One region of the Qipengyuania sp. 902 genome, then DNA from elsewhere that is predicted to be linked to it. Evidence: predicted binding sites of a transcription regulator. Region 1 holds the regulator's gene; the other holds the start of a gene.
The links. The regulator LexA, encoded in region 1, represses DNA repair genes until DNA is damaged. The targets are predictions, from matches to a motif close to GTTCCNCNCTTGTTCT.

Region 1 (7,640 bases):
GCATGGCCATGCGTTGCTTGCGAATTTCCTCTCGCTGTGCGGCATCAAGGCAAAGGTGCCGGCATGAAGACGCTCCCCACAGCAGAGCAGCATCTGGCCGAGCAGGAGGCCGAGGAGGTCTTCGGCTGGATACTGGACGGCGAGACGAGCGACGAGGAAATCGCGCGGTTCCTACGCGAAATATCCACCCGCAGCGAAACATCCGATGAGATCGCGGGCGCGGCACGGGCCCTGCGGGCGCGACTGATCCCGATCGATGCGCCTGAAGGAACGGTCGATTGTTGCGGCACGGGCGGCGATGGGCACCACACGCTTAACGTCTCGACGGCAGTGAGCCTCTTGGTCGCGGCGTGCGGCGTCCCTGTGGCCAAGCACGGCAATCGGGCGGCGAGCAGCAAGTCGGGCGCGGCAGACACGCTCGAAGCGCTCGGGCTGGACATGGAAGCGGCAGGAAGAACCGCCGAGAAGTCGCTGGCCGAACTAGGAATTTGCTTCCTCTTCGCAAAGAACCATCATCCAGCAATGGGGCGGATGCAGCCGATCCGCCAACAGCTCGGCGTTCGCACGATATTCAACCTGATGGGGCCGCTGTCCAACCCGGCAGGCGTGAAACGCCAGCTGATCGGGATTGCGCGCCCGGCCTATGTGCCGATCTACGCAGCGGCAAAAGCCAAGCTCGGCACCGAGCGTACCTTTATCGCTTCTGGCGACGAGGGGCTGGACGAGCTTAGCCTTGCGGGTGGAAACGAGCTGGCCGATGTGACCGGCAACGATTTCGAGATGCGGCGGGTAAATCCCGTACAGGCGAACCTGCCCCACGCACCGGTCGAGGCGATCCGCGGAGGCGATCCGTCGCACAATGCGAAGGCACTGGAAGCGCTCTTGCTCGGGGCGCCCGGACCCTATCGCGACGCCGTGCTGTTCAACGCCGCCGCGACGCTGATCGTGGCAGGCAAAACCGAGGACTGGACGGTTGGTGCCGAAATGGCTGGCGACGCAATCGATAGCGGCGCTGCCCGGCAACTGCTGGCGGACTGGATCGCGATCGCGCAATGAACAAGCTGGTCGAGATCTGCGAAACCAAGCGTGGCGAGGTGGCCGAGCGTATGCAGAAGCATTCGCTCGATTCGCTCGATGTGCGAGCCACGGGCCAAACGCCGCCGCGTGGCTTTCGCTCCGCACTGGAATGCGCGCAGCAAAATGGCTTCGGCCTGATCGCCGAAATCAAGAAAGCTTCACCATCCAAGGGTCTGATCCGAGAGGATTTTCGCCCCGAGCAGCACGCTCGTGACTACGCCAGGGGCGGTGCGGCCTGTCTCTCCGTCCTGACCGATGCCCCGTACTTCCAAGGCCACGAAGACTATCTGGTCGAAGCGCGCGAGGCTTGCGATCTGCCGGTCCTGCGCAAGGACTTCATGGTCGACCCCTGGCAGGTCGCTGAAGCCCGCGCGCTCGGCGCTGATGCGATACTCATCATCGTTGCCGCGCTGGACGACGGCGTGATGGGCGAGATCGAAGCGGCCGCGATTGAGCGCGGGATGGACGTGTTAGTCGAAGTCCATGACGAACACGAGCTGGAACGCGCGCAAGCGCTTCAATCGCGGCTCATCGGTGTCAACAATCGGGATCTGCGGACCTTTACCACCGAACTAGCGACCACCGAGCGGCTCGCAGCCCTCGCCCCTGAGCACGCCCTTATTGTCGGAGAGAGCGGCATTGCGACGCATGCCGATTGCCAGCGCCTCGCGCGCGGCGGCGTCCGTAGCTTCCTCGTCGGCGAAAGTCTGATGCGGCAGGCCGATGTCGTCGCTGCGACGCGTACCCTGCTCCAAGGCTGACTCAGCTCCGGCACGTATCGCGAACGCCTGTTCTCCACAAGAAAGGTCCGAAACGGCTGAATTGCTTGACTTGCTGATATCCGTTGCCTAATTGTTCCACATTCGTTCACAGGGTTGTGAACAGGCGGCACGGGAGTTGCGCAGATATGCTGACAGCCAAGCAGCACGAATTGATCCGCTTCATCCAGCAACGGCTGGAGGAGACCGGCATTTCACCCAGTTTCGAAGAAATGAAGGAAGCGCTCGACCTCAAGAGCAAATCCGGCGTGCATCGCCTGATTTCCGCTCTCGAAGAACGTGGTTTCATCCGTCGCCTGCCCAACCGGGCGCGCGCGCTCGAGGTCGTCAAACTGCCCGAAGATGCGGTGACAGGCTCCGGCCAGGCCAAGCCTGCGAACGATACCGGCGCGACCACGGCGGCTACGGTAACGGCGAAACCCGTCGCCCCGGAACCGGCGAACGACATCATCGACGTGCCGCTCCATGGCCGAATCGCGGCTGGCGCGCCGATCGAAGCGATCGAGGGCCAGGCGAGCATGCCTGTTCCTGCCGCGCTGCTTGGGCCCGGCGAGCATTACGCGCTCGAAGTGTCGGGCGACTCGATGGTCGAGGCAGGAATCTTCGATGGCGACTTCGCACTCGTGCGACGGTCCGATACCGCTCGCGACGGGGAGATCGTCGTGGCGCTTGTCGATGACGAAGAAGCTACGCTGAAATATCTGCGCCGCGATGGCGGGCGAATCCGCCTCGATCCTGCGAATGGGGCCTACGAACCGCAGGTTTATGAATCCCATCGAGTGAAGGTTCAAGGCAAGCTTGCCGGTTTGCTACGGCGCTACCATTGACGCTCGACGAGATAGGTTTGGTTTGGGAGAGGGGCGCGGCGTCGGCTGCGCCCCCTCTTCTTTCAGAGGTTGTTTTTATTGGGAGCCCGCGTTCCGCCGGACGAGAGGGCGGAACCAACCGTGCTCGCCCTGCCCTTCGGCGACGGTATCGATACGCTCTTCGGCAAGGTAAATGGCGGTACCCCCTTCCCGCTCGAGAAACCGGCGATCGGCCTTGAGCCAACGTGGCTTGCATGAGAGCGGCAGGAAGCGATCAGCGATGACGATGTCGGACCTGTCGCAGGCGGCGGCAAGCGCTCGCTCCTCGATAAGTTCGCGGCTTCGCGCAATCAGCACGTCCCATTCTCGACCATCCCTATCGATACGTAAGCTACAAAAATCCCGGCTGCACCGAGCGCCCGACCATTCGGCTAAAGGTACGGGCTCCCCGTCGAGCGCTGCGATTTCGCGCAGGTTTTGCTGGGCGTAGCTGCCCTCGCTGTCCCGCAAAACAAGCAGCCGACCGTCAGCGCTCGCTATACCAACATCACGCCCGTCACGCGTTATCACGATGTCCGGGGCGGGTGTCGCCCACATCCATAAGGAAGCGACGGCGACGGGAATCACGCCCCAAAGCCGTTTTCTTCCATGCCACAAGGCTAACCAGAGCGCGCCAAGGACAAATATCGCCATCGCCGCCATCGGCATCTTGGGCGCGAGCTTCACGGCACCCGGCTGAGCCGAAACGAGGTGCGCGATCCACAGCAGCACATCGAGCGATTTGCCGACCAGCCACCAAGCCGGCGCCCCCAGCCCGACTACGTCCATCGCCAGCGCCAGTGCCACCAGCGGCATGGAGACGAAGGTCACCAGCGGGATCGCGAACAGATTTGCGACCGCCCCGTAAATCCCCGCCCGGTGGAAATGGAAGAGGACGATCGGCATAAGTGCGAGCTCGATGACAAAGCCGGTCAGGAACAGCATCAACGCCCGGCGGCCGAAACGGCGCAGGCCGCTTTCTTCTCGTGGCGCAAGGAATTCGCGAAACGGCTTCGCATTATGCAGCGCGACGATGGCTAGCACGGCGGCAAAGCTCATCTGGAAGCTCGGCCCGACCAACGACTCCGGCCACAGGAATAGCACCGAAATTGCCGCCACTGCGACTAGGCGCAAAGAGAGCGGCTCGCGCCCAAGCGCCAGAGCCGTCAGGACCAGAAGTGCGCCGATGCAACTACGCACCGTCGGCACCTGAGCCCCGGTCAAAAGCGTGTAGCCGATCCCGGCAAGCGCAGCGATTGCCGCGGCGACAATCGGCAAACGGACCCGCAGCGCAAGCCATTGCCACAGGGCCAGCAACTTGAGCGCAATCAGATAGGTCGCGGCGATGATCGCGCTCACGTGGAGACCGCTGATCGACAGCAAATGCGTGAGACCAGAATCGCGCATGGCCACCTCGTCCGCTTCGGAAATCGCCCCGCGATCGCCGCTGGCGAGAGTCGCCGCGATCGCGCCGGGAGCGCCGTCGAGACGGTCGCGAACATGCGCCGAGAGGTGCCGCTGAACCTGCGCAATCCAGCCTTCGCCGCCGCCCCCGCCGGCCTCTTCTACAATTTCGATATCCCCCACAACGCTGCCGGTGGCTGCATAGCCATCGAACCAGGCCCGTCGCGCGAAGTCGTAGGCACCCGGTACGATTGGCGGCGAAGGCGGCATGAGGCGCGCGGACAGCCCGACGCGTACGCCCTCCCGCAGCCCGCTATCCGCTTGATCCAGCGGCACATTGACGCGATAGGCCTTGGCGATTCCGTCCCCGGCATCGCGAGCCGCCAGTACGAGGCGGATGCGGTCACGTGCGGGTTGGTCCTCGCGCTCGAGAATGCGGGCGTCGAGCCGCTCGAATGCCGGTCGTTCGATCGGTTCTGCCCCGATCAATTCCGATCTTGCCCAGACCAGCCCGATCCCTGCCGCGAGGACGAGCGACGTGGCGACAGTCGCGGCGAGGAGGTAGGCGCGCTCGTCACGATCGCGCCACGCGGCGAGTGCTGCGAGGGCGACCAGCACCAGTCCAGCGATCGCCGCAGACCATTGCCATGGCGTATCGAGCAGAAACCACAGGCCGATCCCGCCGCCGAAGGCAACTGCCAGCCACGGTCCGCGGTCGAATCCGGCACTCGCCAAACCCGTCTCGCAGCGATCCGCAATTCTGGACATCAGGCCGCGCATGCGCCAAGGGCGCGGCACAGCCTGCACGGATCCTCCGTCCGTCCCCCCCATCGGTACCGAAGGCGTCCCGCGCGTCGCCATGCAAGTGTTTGAAAGGAAGCGAGAGCCAATGGCAAGCGATAGTGGAACGCCCGAGGGACAGGTCGTAACCCGCTTTGCCCCTTCGCCCACAGGATACCTGCATATCGGCGGGGCCCGCACGGCACTGTTCAACTGGCTATTCGCCCGGCACCACGGCGGCCGCACGCTCCTGCGGATCGAGGATACGGACCGCAAGCGCAGTACGCAGGACGCGATCGACAAGATCATCGAGGGGCTCGACTGGCTAGGCCTCGATTTCGACGATGCGCCGCTGTTCCAGTCCGACCGCGCCGAACGCCATGCCGAAGTGGCGCACCAGCTCCTCGCAGCCGGCCATGCTTACAAATGCTACGCCACGCCCGAGGAACTAGAGCAGATGCGTGCCGACCAGCGCGCAGCCAAGCAACCGATGCGCTACGACCGTCGCTGGCGCGACCGCGACGAGAGCGAGGCTCCCGAAGGGGCGCCCTTCGTTATCCGCCTTAAAGTGCCGACCGAGGGCGAGACGACCATCGAAGATGCCGTCCAGGGTCCGGTGACCGTGAAGAACGCCGAGATCGACGATTACGTCCTGCTCCGCGCCGACGGTACGCCGACCTACATGCTCGCGGTGGTCGTCGACGATCACGATATGGGTGTCACTCACGTTATCCGCGGCGACGATCACCTCAACAACGCCTTCCGCCAGCTCCCCGTGATCCGCGCAATGGACGCGATCGAAGGCGGCTGGCCCGATCCGGTCTATGCTCACGTGCCGCTGATCCACGGTCCGGACGGCGCGAAAATGTCGAAGCGCCACGGCGCCGTCGGTGTCGAAGGTTATCGCGACGAAGAAGGCGTGCTGCCGGAAGCGCTGTTCAACTATCTGCTGCGCCTCGGCTGGGGTCACGGCGACCGTGAGGAGATCAGCCGCGAGGAAGCGATCGAGCTGTTCGACCTCGATGGAGTTGGCAAGGGCCCGGCCCGGTTCGACATCAAGAAGCTGCAAAACCTGAACGGGCACTACATCCGCGAGGCCGATGATGCGCGACTGGCCCGCATCGTGGCCGAGAAGCTGGGCGATGACTCAGATGTCGACTTGCTCGAGCAGGCAATGCCGGTCCTTAAAACGCGCGCCAAGTCTGTCAACGAACTCGTTGAAGGATCGCAATTTCTTTTCGCCACACGGCCTCTCGGCATGACCGAAAAGGCGGCCGGCCTGCTTGATGACGAAGCGCGCCAGCGGCTCGCTGGCCTGTCGAAAATGCTGCATGTGCAAAATGACTGGACAATCGAGGCTCTCGAAGCCACTACGAAATCGTATGCCGAGCAGCTCGAACTGGGTCTCGGCAAGCTCGCGCAGCCCATGCGCGCAGCATTGACGGGGACGACCACGTCCCCCGGCATTTTCGATGTGCTGGTCCTTCTGGGCAAGGAAGAAGCGCTCGCGCGGATCGATGCGCAAGCCGCCGACGCCCCGGGGCCAGACGGAAACCGTTGAGGAGACACGCGTGGCCGACAACAAGGCAACTCTCGATCTGGGCGACCAGACCCAGGAATTCCCCGTACTTCAGGGCAGCGTCGGCCCCGATGTCATCGACATCCGCAAGCTGTACGGTGGCACCGGCAAGTTCACTTACGATCCCGGCTACAAGTCCACCGCCAGCTGCGAAAGCGCGCTGACCTATATCGATGGTGAAGAAGGCGTCCTGCTGCACCGCGGTTATCCCATCGGCCAGCTGGCCGAACATTCCAGCTTCATGGAAGTCGCCTACCTGCTCCTGAACGGCGAACTTCCGGGCAAGGAAGAGCTGGACGATTTCGACTATACCATCACCCGCCACACCATGCTGCACGACCAGCTGCGCCAGTTCTACCAGGGCTTCCGCCGCGACGCGCACCCGATGGCGATCATGTGCGGCGTGGTGGGTGCCCTCTCGGCGTTCTATCACGACAGCACCGACATTTCCGATCCCGAGCATCGCAAGATCAGCAGCCACCGCCTTATAGCCAAAATGCCGACGATCGCGGCCTGGGCCTACAAGTATGCCATCGGCCAGCCTTTCATGCAGCCGGACAACAACCTGAGCTACACCGGCAACTTCCTGCGCATGACTTTCGGCGTTCCGGCCGAGGAGTATGAAATTCACCCGGCGATCGAGAAGGCAATGGACCGGATTTTCATCCTCCATGCCGATCACGAGCAGAACGCTTCGACCTCGACCGTGCGTCTTGCCGGTTCGTCAGGCGCGAACCCGTTCGCCTGCATCGCAGCGGGTATCGCCTGCCTTTGGGGGCCTGCGCATGGCGGCGCCAACGAAGCCGCGCTGAACATGCTTCAGGAGATCGGCTCGCCCGACAAGATCCCGCATTATATCGAGCGTGCGAAGGACAAGAACGACCCGTTCCGCCTGATGGGCTTCGGCCACCGCGTGTACAAGAACTACGACCCGCGCGCGACGGTGATGCAAAAGACGCTCCGCGAAGTGTTCGAGGCACTTAATGTCAGCGATCCGGTGTTCGAAACGGCCCTGCGCCTCGAGGAACTCGCGCTGAACGACGATTACTTCAAGGAAAAGAAGCTCTTCCCGAACGTCGACTTCTACTCGGGCATCATCCTGAATTCGATCGGTTTCCCGACCACGATGTTCACCGCGCTCTTCGCCCTCGCCCGCACCGTCGGCTGGGTGGCGCA
Region 2 (7,640 bases), on a different contig from region 1:
TTGTCGACATCGGCGGGGATGAACAGGTTCAGCGACTGGGCCTGGTCGATATAGGGCGCGCGGTCGGCAGCGAATTCGAGCAGCCAGCGCTGGTCGATCTCGAAGCTGGTCTTGAACGCGGCCTTTTCCTCGGCGCTGAGGAAGTCGAGATGCTGGACGCTGCCGCCCCGCTCGAGGATCGAATTCCAGACCGCAGTCGAGTTTTTCGATTTCTTGTCGAGGATCTTTTCCAGATACGGGTTCTTGACCACGAAGCTGCCGGACAGCGTCTTGTGGGTATAGATGTTCGCCGGGATCGGCTCGATACAGGCGCTGGTGCCGCCGCAGATGATGCTGATCGACGCGGTCGGCGCGATCGCCATCTTGCAGCTGAAGCGCTCCATCGCGCCCATTTCTTCCGCATCGGGGCAGGCGCCGCGTTCCTGTGCGAGCACCAGCGACGCCTCTTCCGCCTTGCCGCTGATGTGCTTGAACATCTTGAGGTTCCAGACCTTCGCCATCGGGCTTTCGAAGCCGATGCCCTTGGCCTGGAGGAAGGAGTGGAAGCCCATCACGCCCATGCCGACGCTGCGTTCGCGCATGGCGGAATATTTCGCGCGGGCCATCTCGTCCGGCGCGCGGTCGATATAGTCCTGCAGGACATTGTCGAGGAAGCGCATGACGTCCTCGATGAAGGTCTTGTCCTCGTTCCACTCGTCCCATTTCTCGAGGTTGAGCGAGGAGAGGCAGCACACCGCCGTGCGATCGTTGCCGAGGTGGTCGATCCCAGTCGGCAGGGTGATCTCGGCGCACAGGTTCGAGGTCGAGACTTTGAGGCCCAATTCGCGGTGATGCTTGGGCATCATCCGGTTCACCGTGTCGGAGAAAACGATATAGGGCTCGCCCGTGGCCAGGCGGGTTTCGACGAGCTTCTGGAACAGGCTGCGCGCATCCACGGTCTTGCGGACCGATCCGTCACGCGGGGATACGAGGTCGAATTCCTCGCCGTTACGGACGGCTTCCATGAAGGCATCGGTCACCAGCACGCCGTGGTGCAGGTTCAGCGCCTTGCGGTTGAAATCGCCCGAGGGTTTGCGGATCTCGAGGAACTCCTCGATCTCCGGATGGGTGATGTCGATATAGCAGGCGGCCGAACCGCGGCGCAGCGAGCCCTGGCTGATCGCGAGCGTCAGGCTGTCCATGACCCGAACGAACGGGATGATCCCGCTGGTCTTGCCGTTGAGGCCGACCGGCTCCCCGATGCCGCGGACATTGCCCCAATAGGTGCCGATGCCGCCGCCCTTGGAGGCGAGCCAGACATTCTCATTCCAAGTGTTGACGATGCCGTCGAGGCTGTCGGACACCGAATTGAGATAGCAGGAAATCGGCAGGCCGCGCGTGGTGCCGCCATTCGACAGCACCGGGGTTGCCGGCATGAACCACAGGCGGCTGATGTAATCGTAAAGGCGCTGCGCGTGCTCGGCATCGTCGGCGAAATAGTCGGCGACGCGGGCGAACAGGTCCTGGTATTTCTCACCGGGCAGCAGGTAGCGATCGGTCAGCGTTTCCTTGCCGAATTCGGTCAGCAGTTCGTCGCGGCTCTCGTCGATCTGCACGTCGAAGCGGCGATCGAGGACCTTCTTCGAATCTTCCTTCTGCGTGGCAGCCTTCATCGCGCCGGCGAGCGCTTCGCCCGCGGCTTCGCTGACCAGCGCATCGCTGCCCGTATCGCCCTTATCCATGCTCACTGCCTTTCCGGCTTCGGCCGTGGTCGCATCGTCGGTGGAGTCGCGCACATCCAGGTCCATCTCCATCGCAATATCGTCCCCGCTCTTGAAATCCATCGTGGTCAGCCCCGCCGTTTGGGCCCGGCTGCTGGTCGTCGCATGCTCGGGCGCGTGTTCCGCTTGTGTTCGAGTCGGCGAGCCAGAAACACGCCTACCAATTTTCGCCGGTCGCAGGGCGGAAACTTATCCCTTTTTTACCCACAGACCGGCGCGGACGCGGCGCACATCCCATATGGGGATGGGCGCCCTCGATGCTAGGTCTTGTGGGTACCCCCGGTAGCCCGACTACTAGATACTGAATCAGGCGGGACTCGCACGCAAGAGGGTGAATGAAGATTTAATGGCGCGGATGCAGCTGGAAGCCGGGTGTCCTACCTTGCTGCAACGCCGCGACGCGTGGAGAAAGCTGGGCTGGCGACCCCCGCAAGCCGGAAAATGAATCTGCGAAAAAAATTTTGCGGGCAAAAAGGATGCATCGCCCTTGCGATTCATTCGAATCCGGGGGCGCAATTTTTGAATCGTGCGGCCCCGCAGCTGTCCAAAAGGCGGGCCCCGCCGAAGCAGAGCCCGCAACCGTTCGATTCAAAATGGCGACCCCGGCACGGGACACCGTTCCCGCAGACGAACACCGCCCCGTACCGAGACGGTAATCGCATCGTCGTCAGGAGACAGGGGGCCCCCCGACCGTCAGCGCGAGGACGCTGCGCTCCGCCGGGGACGACGCGAGCCGACGACTTTCTTCGCGCGCCAATTGGCGCGAGAGCCGCTCGGCTTGCTTCTCGTTATTGGCGAAAATGATGTTCGCCTGAATGACCTGGCCGTTCGCACTGCCCCGCGGCAATGGTGAAAGGCTGGTAAGTCGCGAGACTGCGCGTCGGCTCGCCCGGTCTACCTGGGATGAGCCGGACTTGCGATAGATAGTCACGTTTTCCGGGCGTCCGTCGACACCGGCGGTGAAGCGCACACTCGCGGCACCGCTTGGAGCCGATTGGGGTGAAACGCGTATCTGTCGTAGGTGCCGGTCCAGATCCTTCTGCACATTATCCGCGAACTCGCTGGGCGAGGTAGGTGACACGACGATCTCCTGCGACGCCAGCGGCGTGGCCAGCAGCGATGCCGTGACGGCAACGGACATGGCGAATATGGAAAGCTTATTCATGGGATCATCCTTTACGTATAGAGGATGATCGGCCGAAGAGAGTATCACACGAAGTGCGACAAACCTTGTTTTATAGCGATAGCGGTCTTTGGTCGATCAGCGTTGAGGCTTCTGCGGACGCTCGCGACGTCTTCGTGAATACATGAATCGCTACTAATGTCAAAATCGGGTCATATTAACATGTCGGATCTATACAAAGTTGCAACTATATAACGAGCGAAAGCACTTTCCGCGCTGTGGTTAACAATTTTGAACCCGCAACGGCATTCAAAGTGACCGGCTCGAATGGCGTCTTGCGAGCGACTCGCTAAGCGGCGGCACGGGCGTGGGATGCAATGGCCTCCGCCACCTCGTCGACCAGCTCCAGCGGCAAGTCGTGACCCCAGCCGGGGATCGTCTTGAGCTTCGCGCCAGGGATCGCGGCTGCGGTATCGCGCCCGCCTTCGACCGGCACCAGCGGATCGTCCTCGCCATGCATGACGAGGGTCGGAACGGAGACATCCTTGAGCATCTCGCGGCGGTCGCCATCTGCGACGATCGCCGAGAGATGGCGGGTCGGTCCTTCGGGATAGATGCTGCGCTGTACGCTCGCCCGCGCACGGTTCCGCAGGCGCTCCTCGTCGGACGGGTATCCGGGCGAACCGATGGTGCGGGCGAGCATCACCCCGTGATCGACCAGCGCCTCTTCCTCCATGCTCTTCGGCCGCGTCACCAGCGCTTTCAAGGCTTCGGGCTTCGCGGCGGGCAGCTTGGGATTGCCGGTGGTCGAGAAAATCGACGTTAGCGATTTGCAGCGCTGCGAATGCCGAGCGGCGACATGTTGCGCGATCATTCCACCCATGCTGGCGCCCACGATATGCGCGCGGTCGATCTCCAGCGCATCGAGCAGGCCGACCCCGTCGTCCGCCATATCCGCCAGCGTATAGGGCACTTTGGGTGTGAAGCCGAGCTTGGTCAGCAGCGTCATCTTGAGGATGCCCGGCGCCTTCACCCCGTCGAACTTTTCGCTGAGTCCGATGTCGCGGTTGTCGTAGCGGATCACGCGGAAGCCATGTCCGGCCAGCGCTTCGACCAGCTCGTCGGGCCACAAGATCAGCTGCGCGCCGAAGCCCATGACCAGCAGCATCGGATCCGCGGCCGGATCCCCATGTTCCTCGTAATGGATTTCGATCCCGTTCGCCTGTGCCTTGGGCATGCCTCGTTCCCCTGATTTCTAATTCTTTCCGAGCCTTTTCAGCCGAAACGTCCCGCCAAGTCCATCGCGAATGTCGCACGTATACAAGCCTTTTCCAGCCAAGTGCGTCACTCCGCGGCTGTGAGCCTCGATCCAGGACCTTACGATCAATGGACCGCAGGAAAGAAGACCGCAGCCAGACGCGCGAGACCGTTCGTGCAACCATCGCCGGCGTCGACACTCTTTGCACGATGCGAAACTTGTCGCAGTCCGATTGCATGATCGAGGGTGGCGCGTTGCCCGGCGACATCGGAGCGCCGGTGACTATCCAACTGACGGCCGACCTTGCCGTCTCCGGCGAAGTGGCATGGCAATTGGGAGAGAGCATGGGGATTTTCTTCCTCCAGCCCATGCCCCTGTCGGTGGTGCGCAGCTTTGCGCTAGACGACTGGCCGCTGCGTTCGGACTGGAACGTGCCGGGCCCGTCGACCTCGCAATAGCCCTTCCCCCAATCGCACTAGGACGGATCGACTAGGCCCGCTGGCGTATTTTCGCCGGCTGCCGTCTCGCTAGCCTCGCTCCCTGGAACTGACATCGGGGAGAATCGCCATGGCCGAAAAAAAGCAGCTGGATTGCCCCAGCGCGCCACACCAGCATCCCGAAGCGCGTCTGCTGGGCGTCGTGCTCGAGGAAAAAGGCCCGCCCCGCGTCTCCTATGTCGAGAAGGGCGTCGATCTGCCGGAAGATTTCGACGCCGAACAGCTCGGCGTCGATCCCGGCCATGCGCTCCGCTTCGCCGCACCCTGCGCCAACAAGGGCTGCGGACAATGGAAAGAGGGCGGCTGCGGGTTGGGACGCGAAATCATCAAGCGCCTGCAACCGGTCGTCGATGTCGCACCTGGCTGCACCCTGCGCGCAACCTGCCGCTGGTTTGCCGAAAACGGCACTGCGAGCTGCCTGCGCTGCCCCCAGATCGTGACGCGCCGCAAGAAGAGCGACGCAGTCTCGCCGCATGTTCACGCAACACCCTCGCCTGTCGGCCCCCCGGACCGCAGGGAACGGGTCACCGCTTGATCCGGGTCGTAGAAAGGAAACTACCATGACGAAGAAGGCAGGGCGTCTCGACAGCGCCGATCTGACAGCAGCCCTCGGCCAGGCCGGCGATCTCGCGAAAGCACGCATCGTTCAGCTGGATGGCGCGACGCTCGACGCCGTCGCAGGTGGCGTCGAACCTGTATCCAGCCCCACCGGCGGCTCCATCTTTCCAGGCGTGGGCGACATCGGCGATGTCGTTACCGACGGTATGGCACCGACCCAACCCGATCCCTGGCTCGACTTCCTCAACGGGGGCGATTCGTCGGAGTTCTAACGAACCCGTGAGCCTATGGGGATCGCGGCCTCCCTTGGCCGCGGTCCCCGCCTTTTCTTTGCAGGCTGCGGATCGGCGAAGTGGGGTTGCGCCAAAGCAGCGCTCCAAGATTTTCGCCCTGCCGTGGGTCCGGACGGCTGGTGCGTGCTCAATCCATCTCCGGGCCAGCAATGGAAGGAGAACCATCATGAAAAGCAAGGCAGCACGGCTCGGCCAGGCACAGCTCGCTTCGGTCATCGCCAATGCCGCGGACGCGGCCAAGGCGCGGATCGAACAACTCGATCCGGCGTCGCTCGACGATGTCTCGGGCGGCACCGATCCGCTCGGCGACAGTGGTGACGACTGGACGACGGACGGGGCGATCATGCCGTATCCCGATCCTTTCGAGGATCTGCTCGGCTCGCGCGGTTCGTTGTAATCCCAGGTCCGCGCACATGCCATGGCCGCACCCCATCAAGGGCGCGGCCATGGCTTTTGGTGTCGGGGCCGACTGCGATCAGCCGCCGAGCATGATGACATCCGCGCCGTCACCGGCAGCGAGGCGCACTCTTTCCAGATCGGCCAGCTCGGCTTTGAGCGTCTCGCCTTCGCCCGAATTACGAGCGAATACGAGGTTGGCCTGATAAGTCGCGTCCGATGCACCGGTCACCGGAACCCGGTCGAAGCCACGCAGATTGCGCACAGCCATTTTTGCAACGCGAGCAGCGCGCCGTGACCCTGAATGGTGGAGGGTCTGAAGGTTTGTCGGCTTGCCCGCTTCATCGAGCGTGAAGCGAAGCTGCACGATGGCGCTCATCACGCCCGGATTGCGGTGCCCGTCAGATCGGATCAGCTGGCGGTCGAGCTGGGCGTTCATATCCGCTATCCATTCGGTCATGGCGGCAGGCGAGGTCACGACGATGCCGTCGTCCTGTCCGGCCGCGACCGGGGCGGCGAGAATGGCAGCCGAAGCGGCTGCGGCGAAAGTCAAGTGTACAATAGTCTTCATCGGATCATCCTCCTTGGGGGAACCAGGATGACCGGCCATGTGGGACCAGAAGCCGAGCACAGTCCCGTAACGCTCGTGCATGGGCTTGGATGGTCGATCGGGGCAGCCGCCACATGCGACTGCCTCGGTCAGAGAAACAGCACTTCGCGCAAAGGAATGCCATCGAGCATCGCTAAAGCGTAAACTAGGGTCTTCGAATTACACTCGTAGTCGACGAGGTGCATACATCAGGGCACCAGCACCGTATCGCGGGCGACGGACGACGTTTCGGGGTAGTCGAGGATGAAATGCAGGCCTCGGCTCTCGTGTCGCCGCAGCGCGCTTTTCACGATCAGCGCAGCACACTCGAGCAGGTTGCGCAGTTCGATCAGATCGGTCGTGACGCGGAAGCTGCCGTAATAGTCCTCCACCTCTTGGCGCAGCATCTCGATCCGGTTGGCGGCGCGTTCCAGCCGCTTGGTCGTCCGCACGATGCCGACGTAATTCCACATGAAGCGGCGGATTTCGGTCCAGTTCTGCTTGATGACCACTTCCTCGTCGGAATCGGTCACACGGCTTTCGTCCCACGGCAGGATTTCCGGCGGATCGTCGAGCTTGTCCCAGCATGCGAGGATATCCTTGGCCGCGGCCTCGCCGAACACGAAGCATTCGAGCAGCGAATTGGACGCGAGCCGGTTCGCACCGTGGAGGCCACTCTCGGTGCATTCACCCGCCGCCCACAGGCCGGGCAGGTCGGTCTTCGCATCGAGGCCGATCTTCACTCCGCCGCAGGTATAGTGCTGTGCCGGCACCACCGGGATGGGCCCTTTGGTCATATCGATGCCGAGGCTGAGCAGCTTTTCGTGGATCGTCGGGAAATGCTCCTTCACGAACTCGGGCGGCTCGTGGCTGATGTCGAGATGGACATAGTCGAGGCCGTGGCGCTTGATCTGGTCGTCGTTGGCGCGCGCGACGATGTCGCGGGGGGCAAGCTCCATGCGCTCGGCATCGTATTTTTCCATGTAGCGCTCGCCCGTGTCCGGGTTGACCAGCCGCCCGCCCTCGCCGCGCACCGCCTCGGTGATAAGGAAATTCTTGACCTCGAGGTTGTAGAGGCAGGTCGGGTGGAACTGCATCATCTCCATGTTTGAGACGCGCGCGCCCGCCCGCCAGGCCATGGCGATGCCGTCGCCCGTCGCGCCGCG

Region 2: the regulator LexA is predicted to act here: its motif matches at 1,880-1,895, upstream of ACSH0F_RS02025 (ribonucleoside-diphosphate reductase subunit alpha).

What each region holds. Positions count from the first base shown of each region.
Region 1 covers NZ_JBNJLJ010000002.1:247,201-254,840, forward strand. Annotated here, with positions in the region: gene ACSH0F_RS06295 (anthranilate synthase component II) at 1-67, shown strand, start outside; gene trpD (anthranilate phosphoribosyltransferase) at 64-1,056, shown strand; gene trpC (indole-3-glycerol phosphate synthase TrpC) at 1,053-1,838, shown strand; gene lexA (transcriptional repressor LexA) at 1,985-2,683, shown strand; gene ACSH0F_RS06315 (ComEC/Rec2 family competence protein) at 2,759-4,873, opposite strand; gene gltX (glutamate--tRNA ligase) at 4,995-6,446, shown strand; gene ACSH0F_RS06325 (citrate synthase) at 6,457-7,640, shown strand, end outside.
Region 2 covers NZ_JBNJLJ010000001.1:417,190-424,829, forward strand. Annotated here, with positions in the region: gene ACSH0F_RS02025 (ribonucleoside-diphosphate reductase subunit alpha) at 1-1,823, opposite strand, end outside; gene ACSH0F_RS02030 (energy transducer TonB family protein) at 2,428-2,925, opposite strand; gene ACSH0F_RS02035 (alpha/beta fold hydrolase) at 3,233-4,120, opposite strand; gene ACSH0F_RS02040 (PilZ domain-containing protein) at 4,270-4,599, shown strand; gene ACSH0F_RS02045 (hypothetical protein) at 4,709-5,173, shown strand; gene ACSH0F_RS02050 (hypothetical protein) at 5,199-5,468, shown strand; gene ACSH0F_RS02055 (hypothetical protein) at 5,656-5,886, shown strand; gene ACSH0F_RS02060 (energy transducer TonB family protein) at 5,965-6,456, opposite strand; gene nadB (L-aspartate oxidase) at 6,684-7,640, opposite strand, start outside.